DNA from 3 places in the Streptomyces sp. NPDC050856 genome. Region 3 is predicted to be linked to each of the others. Evidence: riboswitches for the same ligand, from Rfam matches in the RefSeq annotation. Region 3 holds a riboswitch; each other region holds the start of a gene.

Region 1 (5,906 bases), on a different contig from region 3:
GGTCCACCGTCGCCGGGGGTACCAGCACCCGCAGCGTCCCGTCGTAACCGCGCCCCGCCAGGCCGCTCTGCAGCCGCGCCGCCCGGTCGAAGGCGCGCACGAAGGCCGTCGATCCCAGCCCCGCGAGGGACCGCCAGGCGGCCGCCCGGCCGGTCAGCCCGAGCCGGGCCGCCTGCGCCTGCCGGATGCGCGCGACGGAGTCGAGCAGCAGGAAGCTGATCCGGTACATCACCAGGGCCACGTCGACGACCGGCGCGGGCACTCCCGCCCGCACCAGCCGGGGCAGTACGTCGGAGACCGGCGTGGTGAACGCGAACAGCAGCACCCCCAGCGAGGCCGCCGACGTGCGCAGCAGCAGGTTTCCCGCCTGCACCGGTCCGTCCGGCGCCGGTGTCACCCACCCGTCCGCCCCGCCCACCTGGAACAGCAGCGGGACCGCGCCCGTCACACAGAACCCGAGCGGCACCCGCCACGCCCGCCACAGCCGGCGTGGCGCCACCCCGGCCGGGCCCAGCAGGACGGCCAGCGCGGCGGCCGCGACGAGCACGGCACCGGGCCACGGCGGCAGGGAGACCGCGCACAGGGTCAGGCCGAAGCCCAGCACGGCCTTCTCGCAGGGATGACGGCGGCGCCAGCGGCTGCTGTGCGCCGCCGCGTCGATCGGCAGCATTCCCGGCCCGGCTAGGCGGAGGGCCGCCGGGCACCGGCCCCGGTGCCGCCTCCTGTACCGGTGCCGGCTCCCGTACCGGCCCCGGCTCCGGTGCCGCTGTCCGTGCCGGTGCCCGCGCCGCCCCCGGCGAGCGCCCGCTCCGCACCCTGCCGACGGCCCTTGCGCAGCCCGAAGTAGTACGCCAGCACCCCGGCCCCGAGGGCGGCCTGCACCGCGAACAGGGCCGACTCGACCTCGCCCGACGGCGGCTCGTACAGGGGGGTGAACCACGGCTCGTAATCCGGCTCCAGCTCGGTGATCGCCGTCTCCGCCTGGGCGTCCGCGCCCGCGAACGGCTCCTCCTTGTGGTCGCCCATGCCCAGCGCGAGGGGCAGGACGGCCAGCGCGACGACGACGAGCACCAGCAGCGTGTTGATCTTGGCGTTACGGCTCATCGGGCCACGGCCTCCTTCTTCTTCCCGTTCACCAGGAGCACCCCGAGGCGGGTCAGCTCACCCTTGCTGGACTGGATCAGCAGCCGCATCACCAGCACGGTGAGCAGCCCCTCGCTGACCGCCAGCGGGATCTGCGTGACCGCGAAGATCCCCAGGAACTTCGCCAGCGAGCCGGCGATGCCGGTCGCCGGGTCGGGGAACGCCAGCGCGAGCTGCACACTGGTCACGCAGTACGTGGACAGATCGGCGACGAAGGCCCCGAAGAACACGCCGACCATCAGCGGCACACCGGACGCCCGCAGCAACCGGTACACCCCGTACCCCGCCCACGGCCCGACGACCGCCATGGAGAAGGCGTTGGCGCCCAGTGTGGTCAGCCCGCCGTGCGCCAGCAGCAGCGCCTGGAAGAGCAGGGTGATGGTGCCCAGGACCGCCATGACCGGCGGCCGGAACAGGATGGCGCCCAGACCCGTGCCGGTAGGGTGGGAGCAACTGCCCGTCACCGACGGGATCTTCAGGGCGGACAGCACGAAGGTGAACGCGCCGGACGCGCCGAGCAGGAGCGTCGACTCGGGGTTCGCCTTGACCTCCCGGGTCAGCGCCCGGACGCCGTGGGCGACGAAGGGGGCGGCCGCGACGCCCCAGGCGGCGGCGTGTATCGGGGGCAGATAGCCCTCGGCGATATGCATGATGGGGAGACCCTCTCCAGCACCTCGTGGATGGACAACGCGCCCTGGCCGGTCTCCTGGCTGACGGGTCATGCCGCCGCGACTCCGCCTTCCCGGACGCTGCGGTCTCCCGCGGCGGTCCAGTGGCTTCCCGGGGGATGGAGCCGGACTTCCCGATCACAGTGGCGAGGGCCGCACCGGTACTTCACCGGTTTCCCGTACACCAAGGCCCTGCGACACTAGTGGTTTGACCAGGTACATCACAACCCGCGCACGCACCGGCGCGCGGTCCGGCCCCACGCCCCCCGATCAACCCTCGCGGCAGCCGTACGCCTCGGTGCGCCGCCGCCACCGCCCGGGTCGGCCCCTGGCGGGCCGGTACCCCGGCCGCCGCCCGCCGGGATTCTCACTGCCTGCCCTTCTCCGGGGGCGGGCACCACCGACTCTGGCGCAGACCACCCCGCTTGCCGCAGAAACCGACCTGCCGGGGCGGCTTCTCGCCGTCGACGTGCTGCACCGAGATCAGCTTGTCGAGGGGGATCTGCCGGTCCACCACTCCACCGAAGTCGATCCTCCCGCTCTCCCCGTCCAGGGCCGCGCCGCCGTGGATGCTGCTCAGTGAGTGCCACACCGCGGGCGCGGTGAGCGGCAGGTCGGGAGCCGTGTCCTGGAGCTGCCCCAGTGCCTTCACGTACAGGTTCACCGCGTCGAACGCGAGGGAGGCGTGCCCGTCCAGTGAGGTGTTCGCGAGCTGCTCGCACTCCGTGGGGAACAGTTTCCGCATGGTGCTGTAGAGATCGCTCTCACTGTCGCAGGAGGCCGACCCCAGGGTGAAGTCGAGGAAGTCGAACGGCACCTTGGGGAAGGCGCTGCGCCGTACCGGGTCGGCGGCGAGCCGTGCCACGTCGTCACCGCCCAGCAGAGCCGGCGGATCCGATCCGCACGCGGAGTTCACCCCCGACAGCAGGGTCTCGAAGTCCTCCGACCGGCCCGCGAAGAAGACCAGTCCCTGATACCCGCAGGCCCGTTCCCCCACGGTCCGCGCCCCTGGCCGGCCCGCTGCCTCCGGCGGCGCTGGTGAGGGTTTGTAGCCCTGTTGCTCCACCGGGAAACCGGCGGCGGCGAACGCCGCGGCCGCGTCGTCCCGCAGGTTCTCGCTGTACTCGTCGGTCGGGTCGGCGGAGTAGACGACCCGGACCTGGCGGCGCGGCAGTCGCGCGCGGCCCAGGGAGGACGCGTACGCCGCGGCGACCGTGGCCTCGCGGCGGTTCTGCGGCGACACCTGGTAGTACATGGGCGAGTGGTCGTCGAGCGTGTCGGCCGAGAGCGTCGTCGCCACCATCGGCAGTCCGATGCGGGTCAGCTCCTTTATCGTGGTGATCGTCGCCTTCCGGCTCTGATCGAGCCCGGTCACTCCCACGATGGACGGGTCGCGCCGCATCATCCGCTCCACCGTGCCGACGACCTTCGGCCCGAAGCGCATCCCCGACCCGGCGCTCGCCGGGTAGACGCGCAGCAGCGGATCGGTGGCTCCCCTCTTGTCCAGCTGGCGCCGCTGCGCGCTCGCCGCGCCCTGCAGCGCCTCCCGCACGTACGCGAGCGCGTTCGGTGCCTGCCCGGAGCTGCTGAGCAGGGCCGAGAGGTGCACCAATGTCACCACGGGCCGCCGCTTGAACCTCCGGTGGATCCCGTCGACCTCGTCGTTCTGCCTGGCGATCACCCGCAGGGCGTTCTGCAGGGCCTTGTCCGTGGTCCCGAACGCGTAGCCGTTCGGCGCCACTCCGACGCACTCGCCGGTGCTCTGCCGTTCCAGGGTGGCCGCGTCGGGGTCCGAGCGGCTCAGCCCGCAGTGCCGCTGCTCCCACCGGTCCTCGGCGACCGGGTTGACCAGGCCGACGATCCCGCCTCCCAGGAGCGCCACGGCGACCAGGGCGGCGACCACCGTCACCCAACGCCTCGCCCAGCGGGGCGGTGGATCGACCTCCAGTTGCCTGGCCGGCCCCAGCTGGTCCAAGTGCAGTTGGTAGGCGGTGTCGCCCGGCGGCAGCGGCGCCGGCACATCGACCACCAGGTACCAGACGTCGGCCGTCCGGCTCCGCCCCGCCTCGTGGAACCAGTGCCGCCAGATGCCGTGGACATCCACCGACAGGGGCCTGCGGACGAGCCCTTCGAAGCCGGAACCGTCGCCGGCGCAGACGACCAGCAGCGGATCGAACACACCGGTCTCGTTGCGTACGTCGATGATCGACCTGATCAGCCCGGTACCGCAGTTCTCGTCGCTCACGTCCCGGAGGAACGCCACGCAGTAGGACGTGCGGCGCGCGGCCCGCCGCCGCCAGAACCGCCGCCGGTAGGCCACCCTGAGATCTTCCAGGAAGGCGTTGACCATCAGCTTGCCGACCTGTTCGGGGTTCTCCCGTCCCCAGCGGGGCTGCGTCAGGCGCATGGCGAACCCGGCGAAGGTCCCCGGGTCACGTGGCGCCATGTAGGGCTGGCGCATCAACCACCGGTATTCGGCGCCCAGTCCGCGCCACGCGCGGAACCAGACGATGGGAAACACGTGCAGGCCCAGGACCAGCGCCCACCAGGGCACCTGTCCCTGTACGGACACCTCGGTGTCCGGGCTGCGCAGCACACCGAACAGACGCCTGCGCATGAACTCCCGGTCACGCAGTCTGCGCAGCAGCTCCCGGTCGTGCTGGGGGTCGGCCTCCTCCCCGGTGTAATTCGACTCCAGCAGCCAGTTGACGAGACCGAACCGGCGGAACCTGACCCGTCCGTCGCTGCCGTTGCTCGCGGATGAATACTCCTGTGCCAGTGCGACGAGAACGCGCCGGTAGAATTCGATGGGCTGCCAGTCGGCGTCCAGATCAGCACGCTCCCGGGCCACCTCTTCGCGCAGCCGCGACGTCTGGATGAACTCGTGCGGAATGCGAACGGGCCGCGCCCGCCCCAGGGACGACTTGATGTCGTCGACCAGCGCCTGCTGGTCAGGGCCTATCAGGCAGACCACCGGAAGCCCGCTCCGGCCGGGAACGCCTTCCGGCAATTCTCCTTTCCTCGGCCGGCGGACGAGTCTGTTCAGTAAGCTGAATACTTTGTCGGCGTTCTCGAAGACGGATACCATGGTCTCCCCGTTGACCTGGCTGACGGCGTGCCGATGTGCTGTCGCAGCCATTCCACGTTACCGTCCGACGCCGAATGTTCACCCGGTCGTCCGCGAATCCCTCCACTCCACCCGGCCCCGGCGCCCCGTTCCCCGACGGCGCCGGGCACCCTCGCGCGCCCGGGCGCGGCGACGACCGGCGCGCTTCGGCAGCGTCGCGGGGTGAGTTGGCCTGTTCCGGCGGGGGTGGTGCGCGGCCGGCGGTGGTGGGGCCGCACCACGGGCGGATCGCGTCCGGCTCCGGGACGCACCAACCGGTTTCGGTCATCACTCTGTTGCCTGGCCGAAACTGGTGCCATGCTGTGGCGCCTGGCCCCATCGCCCCGGTGAGGGGTACAGGGCCCCGCCCGCACGCTGCCGCCCGGGCGGGGCCGCCTCCCCTCGGGAGGGTCGACGCCCGCCCGTGTCCCGATCCGGTAACCCGCGCCCGGCCGTCGCCGGACCTGTCCAGGCTGGCGGCTCCGCCGGGCCCGATGTCGGGGGGTGCCCGGCCGTACCGTGAGGGACATTCGTGCTCCGTACCCGTACCGCAGCCGCCGCCGTGACCGTGGCGGCCTTCGCCGGCCTGATAGCCCTGCCCGCCCCCGCGCAGGCCGCCGGCCATGCGGCACAGTCTCCCAGCCGCGCTCCTCGCCGGCACCGCGCCCCTGGCCCGGCCCCGGTCGTCGCCGGTGCCGTACCGGAAACGCTTCCCCGAACGGCCGGCGCCGTCCGTGACACGGCGGCCGGAAAGCGGCAGCGTGGGGAGCACGGAGCGCGGCCCCCACCCGAAGGAGACGTCCATGCCCCTGCCCGTGATCCTGGACTGCGACCCCGGGCACGACGACGCCTTCACCATCATGCTGGCCGCCGCCCACCCCGCCGTCGAACTGCTCGCCATCACCACCGTCGCGGGAAACGCGACGATCGAGAAGACCACCCTCAACGCCCGCCGGATCTGCACCGTCGCCGGGATCGAGGGCGTGCCC
Region 2 (5,906 bases), on a different contig from region 3:
GGGCGGCAGATCGGGGTCGTGGTAGATCGCGATCGGGTTCTCGCCGAAGCCGCGCGGCGGCTGGATGAGGACGAGCAGGTTGCCGCGCCGCAGGGCGGCGAGCACGATGTCGCCCTCCGGGTTGCGGGAGCGGTCCAGGAACATCTCGCCGGGCGGCGGGCCCCAGTGCTGCTCGACGTTCTCGCGCAGCTCCTCGGGGAGCGTGGCGTACCAGCGCTTGTAGTCGGCGGCCGGGATGCGGACGGGGTTGCGGGCGAGCTGCTCCTCGGTGAGCCAGTCCTGGTCGTGGCCGCCGGCCTCGATGAGCGCGTAGATCAGCTCGTCGCCGTCGCCGGACGCGAGGCCCGGCACCTCCTCGTCGCCGAAGTCGTAGCCCTCCTCGCGCAGCCGGCGCAGCAGGGCCACGGCGGAGGCGGGGGTGTCCAGGCCGACGGCGTTGCCGATGCGGGAGTGCTTGGTGGGGTACGCGGACAGCACCAGGGCCAGGCGCTTGTCGGCGTTGGGGATGTGGCGCAGGCGGGCGTGGCGGACCGCGATCCCGGCGACACGGGCGGCGCGCTCGGCGTCGGCGACGTAGGCGGGCAGGCCGTCCGCGTCGATCTCCTTGAAGGAGAACGGGACGGTGATCAGCCGGCCGTCGAACTCGGGCACGGCGACCTGGCTGGCCGCGTCCAGCGGCGAGAGGCCCTCGTCGTTCTCCTCCCACGCGCTGCGCGGGCCGGTCAGGCACAGGGCCTGGAGGATCGGCACGTCCAGGGCGGCCAGCGCGCCCGCGTCCCAGGCCTCCTCGTCCCCGCCCGCCTGCGCCTCGGCGGGCTTGGTGCCACCGGCGGCCAGGACGGTGGTGACGATCGCGTCGGCACCGCTGAGCGCCTCCAGCAGCTCCGGCTCGGGGGCGCGCAGGGACGCCACGTACAGCGGCCTGGCCCGGCCGCCCGCGTCCTCGATGGCGTCGCACAGCGCGCCGACGAAGGCGGTGTTCCCGCTCATGTGGTGGGCGCGGTAGTAGAGCACCGCGACGGTCGGGCCGTCGGTGCGGCGCTCGGCGCGCTCCAGCGGTCCCCAGGTGGGCGCGGCGGCCGGGGGCTCGAAGCCGTGGCCGGTGAGCAGGACCGTGTCGGACAGGAAACGGGCGAGCTGCTCCAGGTTGGCCGGGCCGCCGTGGGCGAGGTAGGCGTGCGCCTCGGCCGCGATGCCGATCGGGACGGTGGACGCCTCCATGAGCTGGGCGTCCGGGGCCTGTTCGCCGGTGAGGACGACGACCGGCCTGCCCGTCGCGAGCAGCGCGTCCAGGCCCTCCTCCCAGGCGCGGATGCCGCCCAGCAGGCGGACGACGACCAGGTCGGTGCCCTCCAGCAGCGCGGGCAGGTCGTCCAGCGGGAGGCGGGAGGGGTTGGCGAAGCGGTACGCGACGGGGCCTTCGGCCGCGCGGGCGCTCAGCAGGTCGGTGTCGGAGTGCGACAGGAGCAGGATCACTTGGACTCACCTCGGAAATCCCCGCGCGTCACGCCGGGCAGAACGGTGTCCGGGACGGACCTCTGACAGGGGTGGGAGAACGGGGGTCGTGCCCCGCAAGAGAGCGGCATCGCGTGCGCAGGCCTTCCTCGGGGTGTCCGCGCCCCGGGTGGTCGTAGGACGGCGGGAGTTCCTGACTCGCCGGGCCACCGGGGGCCGGCTCACAGTGGCGGGACCGCGCCGGAATCTCACCGGGCTTCCTCCCTAGGGCCCTGGGACCCTGTGCCGTCTGCATAGTAGAGGCTGCGCGTATGCTCGCGGCCATGCCGCCCACCTCGCCGAAAACCCCGGAACGGGGTGAAGCTCACATACGGGACCGCGTACGCGACCGTGGTGACGCCTGCCCGGGTGCGCTCAGGCTGCACCGGGCGGACGACGGAGCCCTGGCCCGACTCCGCCTGCCCACCGGCATCCTGACGGCCCGTCAGGTCGAGGTGCTGGCCGGCGCGGCGGACCGGCTCGGCGACGGCCGCCTCGGCGTCACCTCGCGCGGCAACATCGAACTGCGCGGCCTGGGCGACGGTTGCGGGCGGGACCTGGCCGACCTGCTGCGCGGCGCCGGCCTGCTCCCCTCCGAACAGCACGAGCGGATCCGCAACATGGTCGTCTCACCGCTCACCGGACTGGACGGCCCGGACGGGCCGGGCCGGGCCGACGTGCGGGAGTGGGCCGCCCGCCTCGACGGACTGCTGTGCGCCGAGCCGTGGACGGCGGCCCTGTCCGGCCGGTTCCTGTTCGCCGTGGACGACGGACGCGGCGACGTGGCCCGGCTCGGCGCCGATGTGACCTTGATCGCAGAATCGGACGGCCGCGCCCTCCTGCGGGTCGGGCCGCGCGGCCACCGGGTGGCCGCCGCCGACGCGCCCCGCGCCGCGCTGGCCGCCGCCGAGGCGTTCCTGGCCGCCGCGCGCGAGGCCGGCACCGGCGCCTGGCGGGTGGCGGAGCTGCCGGCCGGGCAGGACGTGGACGTGACCGGACGACTGGAGCGGCGGGGGATCGCGGCGACGGAGGCGGCCCCCGGCCCCCTCCCGGCCGGCCGGCCGCCCGCGCCCGGCCTCGTCGGCCCGGCCGGCGGCCCCACCGCCGTGTCCGCCGTCGCCCCGCTCGGCCGGATCACCACCGCCCAACTGCGCGCCCTGCTGCCCGCGCCCGCCGACGAGGTACGCGTCACCCCCTGGCGCGGGTTCGTCGTGCCCGGGTTCCCCGGCGCCGGGGCGGCCCGGGAGCGGCTGGCCGCCCTCGGCGCGGCCGGGCTGATCACCCGTACCGACTCGCCCTGGCCCGCCGTCTCGGCCTGCACCGGGCGGCCGGGCTGCGCCAAGTCGCTGTCCGACGTGCGGGCCGACGCCCGCCCGCTGGACGGCACCCCGCCGGCGGGCGGCCCGGGACCGGCCGGCGCCGCCCTGCCCGTCCACTGGTCCGGCTGCGCGCGCCGCTGCGGGCACCCGCAGGGGGAGTGGGTGGACGCGGTGGCCACCTCCGACGGCGTGTACGAGGTGACCGTGCGCGCCCCCGGTCACGACACCCCACCGGCCACCGTCCACGTCCCCCGGCGGGACGCCCCGCCGGGCGCCCCTCCCCACGACGCCCCAACACCGGACGTCCCGCCCCGGGACGACGCCCCCCGACGAGACGCCACCTGACGAGATGAGCGAGAGCAGAGTGTTCGAGTACGAGAAGGACGGCGCGGAGATCTACCGCCAGTCCTTTGCCACCATCCGCGCCGAGGCGGACCTCGCCGGCCTGCCCGCCGACGTCAGCCAGGTCGCCGTGCGGATGATCCACGCCTGCGGCATGGTCGACCTCGTCCGCGACCTGGCCCACACCCCCCGGGTGGTGGCCCGGGCCCGCGAGGCGCTGCGCGCCGGGGCGCCGATCCTGTGCGACGCGCAGATGGTCGCCAGCGGCGTCACCCGCAAGCGGCTGCCCGCCGACAACGAGGTGCTCTGCACCCTCTCCGACCCGTCCGTGCCGGCGCTCGCCGCCGAACTGGGCACCACCCGCAGCGCCGCCGCGCTGGAGCTGTGGCGCGACCGCCTCGAAGGCTCGGTCGTCGCCATCGGCAACGCGCCCACCGCGCTCTTCCGCCTGCTGGAGATGATCGAGGCGGGCGCGCCGCGCCCGGCCGCCGTCATCGGCATACCGGTCGGCTTCATCGGCGCCGCCGAGTCCAAGGACGCGCTGGCGGCCTCGGACCTCGACCACCTGGTGGTGCGCGGCCGGCGCGGCGGCAGCGCCATGGCCGCCGCCGCCGTCAACGCGATCGCGAGTGAGGCGGAATGAGCGGGAAGCTGTACGGCGTCGGGCTGGGCCCCGGCGACCCGTCCCTGATGACGGTACGGGCGGTGGAGGTGATCGCGTCCGCCGATGTGGTGGCGTACCACAGCGCCCGGCACGGCCGTTCGATCGCCCGCTCCATCGCCGCCGCGCACATCCGCGAGGACCACATCGAGGAGCGGCTGATGTACCCGCTCACGGTGGAGACCACGGACCACCCGGGCGGCTACCGGGGCGCGCTGGACGACTTCTACGAGGAGGCGTCGGCACGGCTGGCCGCCCACCTGGACGCCGGCCGTACCGTCGCGGTGCTCGCCGAGGGCGACCCGCTGTTCTACGGCTCCTACCAGCACATGCACAAGCGCCTGGCGCACCGCTACGACACCGAGGTGATCCCCGGCGTCACCTCGGTGAGCGCCTCGGCGGCGCGGCTGGGCAAGCCGCTGTGCGAGGCCGAGGAAGTCCTCACGATCATCCCCGGCACGCTCCCCGAGGAGGAACTGACCGCCCGCCTGGCCGCCACCGACTCGGCGGTCGTGATGAAGCTCGGCCGCACCTTCCCGGCGGTGCGCCGGGCGCTGGAGAGCGCGGGCCGGCTGGCCGACGCCCACTACGTGGAACGCGCGACCATGGCCGGCGAGCGCACGGCCGCGCTGGCCGACGTGGACCCGGAGTCGGTGCCGTACTTCTCCGTGGCGGTGCTCCCCTCCCGGATCGACGCCGAACCCGACGTGACCGGCCCGGGCGAGGTCGTGGTCGTCGGCACGGGCCCGGCCGGGCCCCGGTGGCTGACCCCCGAGACGCGCGGCGCCCTCGCGGCGGCCACCGACCTGGTCGGCTACACCACCTACCTGGACCGGGTGCCGGCGCGCCCGGGGCAGGTACGGCACGGCTCCGACAACAAGGTGGAGTCCGAGCGCGCCGAGTTCGCCCTCGACCTGGCCCGGCGCGGCCGGCGGGTCGCGGTGGTCTCGGGCGGTGACCCGGGGGTGTTCGCCATGGCCACGGCCGTGCTGGAGGTCGCCTCCCAGGACCCGTACCTGGACGTGCCGGTCCGCGTGCTGCCCGGGGTCACCGCGGCCAACGCCGCCGCGGCCAGGGCGGGCGCCCCGCTGGGCCACGACTACGCGACGATCTCCCTGTCCGACCGGCTCAAGCCGTGGGAGGTCATCGCGGAACGCCTGGCCGCCGCCGCATCGGCCGACCTGGTCCTCGCCCTCTACAACCCGGGCTCCCGCAGCCGCACCTGGCAGGTCGCCAAGGCCCGTGAACTGCTCCTGGAGCACCGCGCCCCCGACACGCCGGTGGTCGTCGCCCGTGACGTGGGCGGCCCGGAGGAGTCGGTGCGCGTCCTGTCCCTGGTGGACCTGGACCCGGCCGAGGTAGACATGCGCACCCTCCTGCTGATCGGCTCCTCCCAGACCCGCGCGGTCCGGCGCGCCGACGGCGACGGCGAGCGGGTGGTGGCCTGGACGCCCCGGAAGTACCCGGAGGGCCAGTAGGGCTCCGGCCGCCCGCGCTCCGCGCGAGCCGGGGCGCCCCGGATCACGCGCTCCTTCCCGGCGGCTGCCCCCGCCGTGGCCCGGTGGCCGCCGGCGACGACCGCGTCCACCGGGGGACCGGGCCGGGGCACCCGGGAGGAGTACGGTCCCGGGGTGCGTGCTCGGGACGGCGCCGCCGTGGGCCGGGCCGGGGCCGCGGCGCGCGTGCCCGGCTCCCCGGGTGACGGGTGGCTACCGCCGCGACAGCCACGCCGCCGCCTCCTCCGGGCCGGCGACCACCGGGACACCCTCGGGGACCGGGGGGCGGCGGACGACGACGACCGGGAGACCCGCCTCACGGGCCGCGGTCAGCTTCGGCGAGGTGGCCGCGCCGCCGCTGTCCTTGGTGACGAGGACGTCGACCGCGTGCCGCCGCAGGATCTCCCGCTCGCCGTCCAGGGTGAACGGGCCCCGGTCCAGCAGCACGTCCATCCGGGGCGGGAACGGCGGCTCCGGGGGGTCCACCGAACGGACCAGGAACCAGGCGTCCGCGATGTGCGCGAAGGTCGCCAGGCCCATCCGGCCGGTGGTGAGGAAGATCCGGCGGCCCAGGGCCCCCGCCCTGTCCGCCGC
Region 3 (5,906 bases):
GCGTTGCCCTGGCCGAAGACCACCGGACGGTCCGACTCGTCCTTGGTCTTGTCGGCCTTCATGTAGGAGTCGAGCACCTTCTTGTACTCGTTGAGCCCCTTGAGGGACTCGGGCGACGACAGGTTGGCCTTCCACCGGTCGCCGTCCTGCTTCGCGATGGAGCCGCCCGCGTCGTACACGAAGGACATCGCGGCGTACCAGTCCGGCGAAGGCTGGTACCAGGGGCTGAACTTGCCGCCCCGCTTCGCCTCGATCCTGTCCAGGGCGGCGGTCAGCTCGGCGTACGTCTTCGGCGGGGTCTTCACACCGGCCTCGGCGGCCACGTCCTTGCGCCAGGTGGCCACCCGGCCGCCGGCGTAGTACGGGACGCCGTAGGTCTTGCCCTCGTAGGTGACGGACTCCTTGAGGCCGTCGAGCCACTGGTCGGACTGGTCGAACTTCTTGGGGTCGACCTCGGCGAAGGCACCCTTGACCATGTAGCCGAGCATCTCGGTGTTGCCCATCTCGACCACGTCGGGCGCCTTGTCGGTGGCGAGGACGGCGTCGAGCTTGGCGTTCTTGTCGGGCCAGCCGTAGTACTCGTGCTTGATCCTGACGCCCGGGTGCTTCGCGACGAGCGCGTCGTCGGCGGCCTTGACCAGGTCGGGCCAGTTGTTCTGGGCGTCGACCGTCAGCCAGACGGTGAGCTCCTTGGCGTCGCCGCCGGCCGAGTCCCCGCCCTTGCCGGATCCGCCGCACGCCGCTATGCCGACCATCATGCCCGCGACGCCTATCGCCGCGATGAGCTTGCGCTTCACGCCACCCTCCTCAGGGATGCCTGCAAACCCTGCCCCCACCGCGAACACCGCGAAGCCATACTCGAGTACTGCCCGTGGGACCGGGACCTGGTCTTTAGTGGTTTAGACCAGTAACCGGGAGCTTGGCCTAGACCTTTAGGGGTGTCAAGGGTGTATAAGAAGGGCAGTCGGCTCCGTTATCGGACCGACACCTGAGGAGGGGCGACGACCCGTTACCGGTCCGTGCCACCATGTGAGCCGCAAGGGACGGAGGAGCCGGTGACGGCAACAGCACAGGAGTCGGGAAGGCGGGTCATGGCCACGGACGGCGGCGGCACCGGGGTGACGGAGAGCGGGAGCGCCACCCGCACCGCGCGCGTGCCCAAGTACTACCGCCTCAAGCGGCACCTGCTGGACATGACCGAGACCATGCCGCCCGGCACCCCGGTGCCCCCGGAGCGCACGCTCGCGGCCGAGTTCGACACGTCCCGCACCACCGTGCGCCAGGCCCTCCAGGAACTGGTCGTGGAGGGCCGGCTGGAGCGCATCCAGGGCAAGGGCACCTTCGTCGCCAAGCCGAAGGTCTCCCAGGCCCTCCAGCTCACCTCGTACACCGAGGACATGCGCGCGCAGGGCCTGGAGCCGGCCTCCCAGCTTCTCGACATCGGGTACGTCACGGCCGACGACACGCTCGCCGGACTGCTCGACATCTCCCCCGGCGGGCGGGTCCTGCGCATCGAGCGGCTGCGGCTGGCCAGCGGTGAGCCGATGGCCATCGAGACCACGCACCTGTCGGCCAAGCGCTTCCCCGCGCTGCGGCGGTCACTGGTGAAGTACACCTCGCTGTACACGGCGCTGGCCGAGGTCTACGACGTCCACCTGGCCGAGGCGGAGGAGACCATCGAGACCTCCCTGGCCACCCCGCGCGAGGCCGGGCTGCTCGGCACGGACGTGGGCCTGCCGATGCTGATGCTCTCCCGCCACTCCCTGGACGCCCGGGGCGAACCGGTCGAGTGGGTGCGCTCGGTGTACCGGGGCGACCGGTACAAGTTCGTCGCGCGGCTCAAGCGGCCCAACGACTGAACCCGGCCGGCCGGACGGACGTACAGACGTACAGACGGCCGGACGGACAGGGACGGACCGGCAGGAGTCGGGCTCGTGGGTCGGGATCGCGCCATCACCGAGACCCGTCCGTTATTCGGACGGGGGTTCCATACGCCGGAACGGTCCCCTAGATTGCGTGCGCATTACGCCATGTGATCAGTGAGGGGACGGAGTCGCCGTATGACACAGGAGAAACAACCATGGGTCACCCCGGCGCGGGTGGTGGTGGCGCTCTGTCTGATCGCGCCGTTCGTGGCGATGCTCTGGGTCGGGTCGTACGCGAAGGTGGAGCCGGTCGTCATCGGCATCCCCTTCTTCTACTGGTACCAGATGCTCTGGGTGCTGATCTCCACCGTGCTGACCATGGTCGCGTACCAGCTGTGGCGGCGTGACCAGCGCGCCCGCAAGGGGGGTTCGTCGCGATGAAGGACGGCGTGAACGGCGTCGCGCTCGCCGTCTTCATCTTCTTCTTCCTGGCCGTCACGGTCATGGGCTTCCTGGCCTCGCGCTGGCGCAAGGCCGAGAACGAGCACAGCCTCGACGAATGGGGCCTGGGCGGCCGGTCGTTCGGCACCTGGATCACCTGGTTCCTGCTGGGCGGCGACCTCTACACCGCGTACACCTTCGTCGCCGTCCCGGCGGCGATCTACGCGGCGGGCGCGGCCGGTTTCTTCGCCGTCCCGTACACGATCCTGGTCTACCCGCTGATCTTCACCTTCCTGCCGCGCCTGTGGTCGGTCTCGCACAAGCACGGCTACGTCACCACCTCGGACTTCGTGCGCGGGCGCTTCGGCTCCAAGGGCCTGTCGCTGGCGGTGGCCGTCACCGGCATCCTGGCCACCATGCCCTACATCGCCCTCCAGCTCGTGGGCATCCAGGCGGTGCTGGACGTGATGGGGGTGGGCGGCGGCGAGGACACCAACTGGTTCATCAAGGACCTGCCGCTGCTGATCGCCTTCGGCGTGCTCGCCGCGTACACCTACTCCTCGGGACTGCGGGCCCCGGCGATGATCGCCTTCGTCAAGGACACGCTGATCTACATCGTGATCGCGGTGGCGATCATCTACATCCCGATCAAGCTGGGCGGCTTCGACGCCATCTTCGGCGCGGCGGGCGACGCCTACGCGCAGACCAACCCGGCCACCGACAAGCCGCGCGGCGCGCTGGTGCCCGGCGAGGCGGCGCACTGGACGTACGCGACCCTGGCACTGGGCTCGGCGCTCGCGCTGTTCATGTACCCGCACTCGATCACCGCGACGCTCTCCTCGCGCAGCCGTGACGTCATCCGCCGCAACACCACGATCCTGCCGCTGTACTCGCTGATGCTGGGCCTGCTGGCGCTGCTCGGCTTCATGGCGATCGCCGCCGGCATCAAGGTCCAGAACGGGCAGCTCGCCATCCCGCAGTTGTTCGAGACCATGTTCCCGGACTGGTTCGCGGGCGTGGCCTTCGCCGCCATCGGCATCGGCGCGCTGGTACCGGCGGCCATCATGTCGATCGCGGCGGCCAACCTCTTCACCCGCAACATCTACAAGGACTTCATCAAGCCGGACGCCACACCGGCGCAGGAGACCAAGGTGTCCAAGCTGGTGTCGCTGCTGGTGAAGGTGGGCGCGCTGGCGTTCGTGCTGACCATGGACAAGACGGTCGCCATCAACTTCCAGCTCCTGGGCGGCATCTGGATCCTGCAGACCATGCCGGCGCTGGTGGGCGGCCTGTTCACCCGCTGGTTCCATCGCTGGGCGCTGCTGGCCGGCTGGGCGGTCGGCATGCTCTACGGCACGCTGGCGGCGTACGGCGTCGCCAGCCCGACCCAGAAGCACTTCGGCGGCTCGTCCGCCGAGATCCCGGGCATCGGCGAGATCGGCTACATCGGTCTGACGGCGTTCGTGCTCAACGCCCTGGTGACGATCGTCCTGACCTTCGTCCTGCGCGCCGTCAAGGCACCGGACGGCATCGACGAGACGTCCCCCTCGGACTACACGGCCGACGCGGGCGACCCGGGCGTCAAGGTCGAGCTCCCCCCGGCGACGGCGGGCGCCGCACACTGACACCACCCGCCACGGCGAAAGGCCGCCGCGCACCCCGGCAGGGGGCGCGGCGGCCTTTCGCCGTACCGCCGCCACGCGGTCCGGACCCCCGGACGGGACCGGACACCGATCCCGGACGTCACACTCCTCGCCTACGCGCTGGAACTCTGACATATCCCGGCGGACACAACATGTGGGGGGTGCCGCAGGGCGCGCACCCCACATGTATGCTCATGCTCGCTGTCGCCGCAGGGGAATCCGGTGCGAATCCGGAACTGTCCCGCAACGGTGTGTTGGTACGCCTTTGTGCACCACGAGTCCGAGCACCTGCCGGCAGTGCGCCCGGTCCGTCCGGCCCGGGTGCCAAGACGTCCGGGCCTCGCGGAGTGGGCCGGTGGACGCGGTGCACGCGCCCCTGTGCCAGGGCTGCGCCCCGCTCCCCTGCCCGCGTGCGCGGTGGCCCCGAGCCGAGCGAGGGAGAGCCCCCACGTGACCATCGCGCCAGCAGATCCGGCCACAGCCAGGGACGCGGAGAACGATGGACCCGGGACCGTGTTGCTGCGGGTCCTGACCGACCTCACCGCCGACCTGCCCGACACCGACCCCGGCCGGGTCGCCGCCGCCGCGCTGCGCGGCCGGCACGCCGGTTCGGACGAGGCCGAGCTGCGGGAGCTGGCCACCGAGGCGGCGGCCGGGCTGATCGCCGAGGACCCGGCGTACTCGCGCCTGGCGGCCCGGCTGCTGACCCGGACCATCGCCGACGAGGCGGCGGGACAGGGCGCGGTGGCCTTCTCGGCCTCGGTGGCCGTGGGGCACCGCGAGGGCCTGATCGCGGACCGTACGGCCGAGTTCGCCCGGCTGCACCGGGACCGGCTGGACGCGCTCATCGACCCGGCGGCCGACGACCGCTTCGGTTACTTCGGGCTGCGCACGCTGTACTCCCGCTACCTGCTGCGCCACCCCATCACCCGCAAGGTGATCGAGACGCCCCAGCACTTCATGCTGCGGGTCGCCGCCGGGCTGGCCGAGGACGACTCGGTAGGCGCGCTGGAGGAGGTCGCGGCGCTGTACCGGCTGATGAGCCGGCTGGACTACCTGCCCTCGTCGCCGACGCTGTTCAACTCCGGGACCCGCCACCCGCAGATGTCGTCCTGCTACCTGCTGGACTCCCCGCTGGACGAGCTGGACTCCCTCTACGACCGCTACCACCAGGTGGCGCGGCTGTCCAAGCACGCGGGCGGCATCGGCCTGTCGTACTCCCGCATCCGGGCGCGCGGTTCGCTGATCCGGGGCACCAACGGGCACTCCAACGGCATCGTGCCGTTCCTGAAGACGCTGGACGCCTCCGTCGCGGCGGTGAACCAGGGCGGCCGGCGCAAGGGCGCGGCGGCCGTGTACCTGGAGACCTGGCACGCGGACATCGAGGAGTTCCTGGAGCTGCGCGACAACACCGGTGAGGACGCGCGCCGTACGCACAACCTCAACCTGGCGCACTGGATCCCGGACGAGTTCATGCGCCGGGTCAACGCCGACGCCGAGTGGTCGCTGTTCTCGCCGTCCGACGTGCCGGAGCTGGTCGACCTGTGGGGCGAGGAGTTCGACGCCGCCTACCGCGCCGCCGAGGCCAGGGGCCTGGCCCGCAAGACCATGCCGGCCCGTGACCTGTACGGCCGGATGATGCGCACCCTGGCCCAGACCGGCAACGGCTGGATGACGTTCAAGGACGCCTCGAACCGTACGGCCAACCAGACCGCCGAGCCGGGCCACACCGTCCACTCGTCCAACCTGTGCACGGAGATCCTGGAGGTCACCGACGACGGGGAGACCGCCGTCTGCAACCTGGGTTCGGTCAACCTGGGCGCGTTCGTGGCCGGCGGGGACATCGACTGGGAGCGTCTCGACGAGACCGTCCGCACCGCCGTCACCTTCCTCGACCGGGTCGTCGACATCAACTTCTACCCGACCGAGCAGGCCGGCCGGTCCAACGCCAAGTGGC

What was found. A riboswitch is a leader RNA that binds a small molecule or an ion and turns the genes downstream of it on or off. The one in region 3 is predicted to bind cobalamin.
Region 1: it holds a riboswitch for cobalamin, as region 3 does, so the genes downstream of both, AB0H53_RS11650 (energy-coupling factor ABC transporter permease) here and AB0H53_RS01320 (ribonucleoside-diphosphate reductase subunit alpha) in region 3, are expected to answer to the same signal.
Region 2: it holds a riboswitch for cobalamin, as region 3 does, so the genes downstream of both, cobN (cobaltochelatase subunit CobN) here and AB0H53_RS01320 (ribonucleoside-diphosphate reductase subunit alpha) in region 3, are expected to answer to the same signal.

What each region holds. Positions count from the first base shown of each region.
Region 1 covers NZ_JBFAGV010000009.1:162,758-168,663, reverse strand. Annotated here, with positions in the region: gene cbiQ (cobalt ECF transporter T component CbiQ) at 1-670, opposite strand, end outside; gene AB0H53_RS11655 (energy-coupling factor ABC transporter substrate-binding protein) at 682-1,104, opposite strand; gene AB0H53_RS11650 (energy-coupling factor ABC transporter permease) at 1,101-1,793, opposite strand; cobalamin riboswitch at 1,822-2,043, opposite strand; gene AB0H53_RS11645 (hypothetical protein) at 2,179-4,821, opposite strand; gene AB0H53_RS11640 (nucleoside hydrolase) at 5,721-5,906, shown strand, end outside.
Region 2 covers NZ_JBFAGV010000003.1:272,258-278,163, forward strand. Annotated here, with positions in the region: gene cobN (cobaltochelatase subunit CobN) at 1-1,476, opposite strand, end outside; cobalamin riboswitch at 1,624-1,754, opposite strand; gene AB0H53_RS04645 (cobalamin biosynthesis protein CobG) at 1,779-3,158, shown strand; gene AB0H53_RS04650 (precorrin-8X methylmutase) at 3,163-3,798, shown strand; gene AB0H53_RS04655 (precorrin-2 C(20)-methyltransferase) at 3,795-5,294, shown strand; gene AB0H53_RS04660 (cobalt-precorrin-6A reductase) at 5,526-5,906, opposite strand, start outside.
Region 3 covers NZ_JBFAGV010000001.1:289,649-295,554, reverse strand. Annotated here, with positions in the region: gene AB0H53_RS01340 (extracellular solute-binding protein) at 1-797, opposite strand, end outside; gene AB0H53_RS01335 (GntR family transcriptional regulator) at 1,092-1,859, shown strand; gene AB0H53_RS01330 (DUF3311 domain-containing protein) at 2,061-2,306, shown strand; gene mctP (monocarboxylate uptake permease MctP) at 2,303-3,931, shown strand; cobalamin riboswitch at 4,131-4,260, shown strand; gene AB0H53_RS01320 (ribonucleoside-diphosphate reductase subunit alpha) at 4,400-5,906, shown strand, end outside.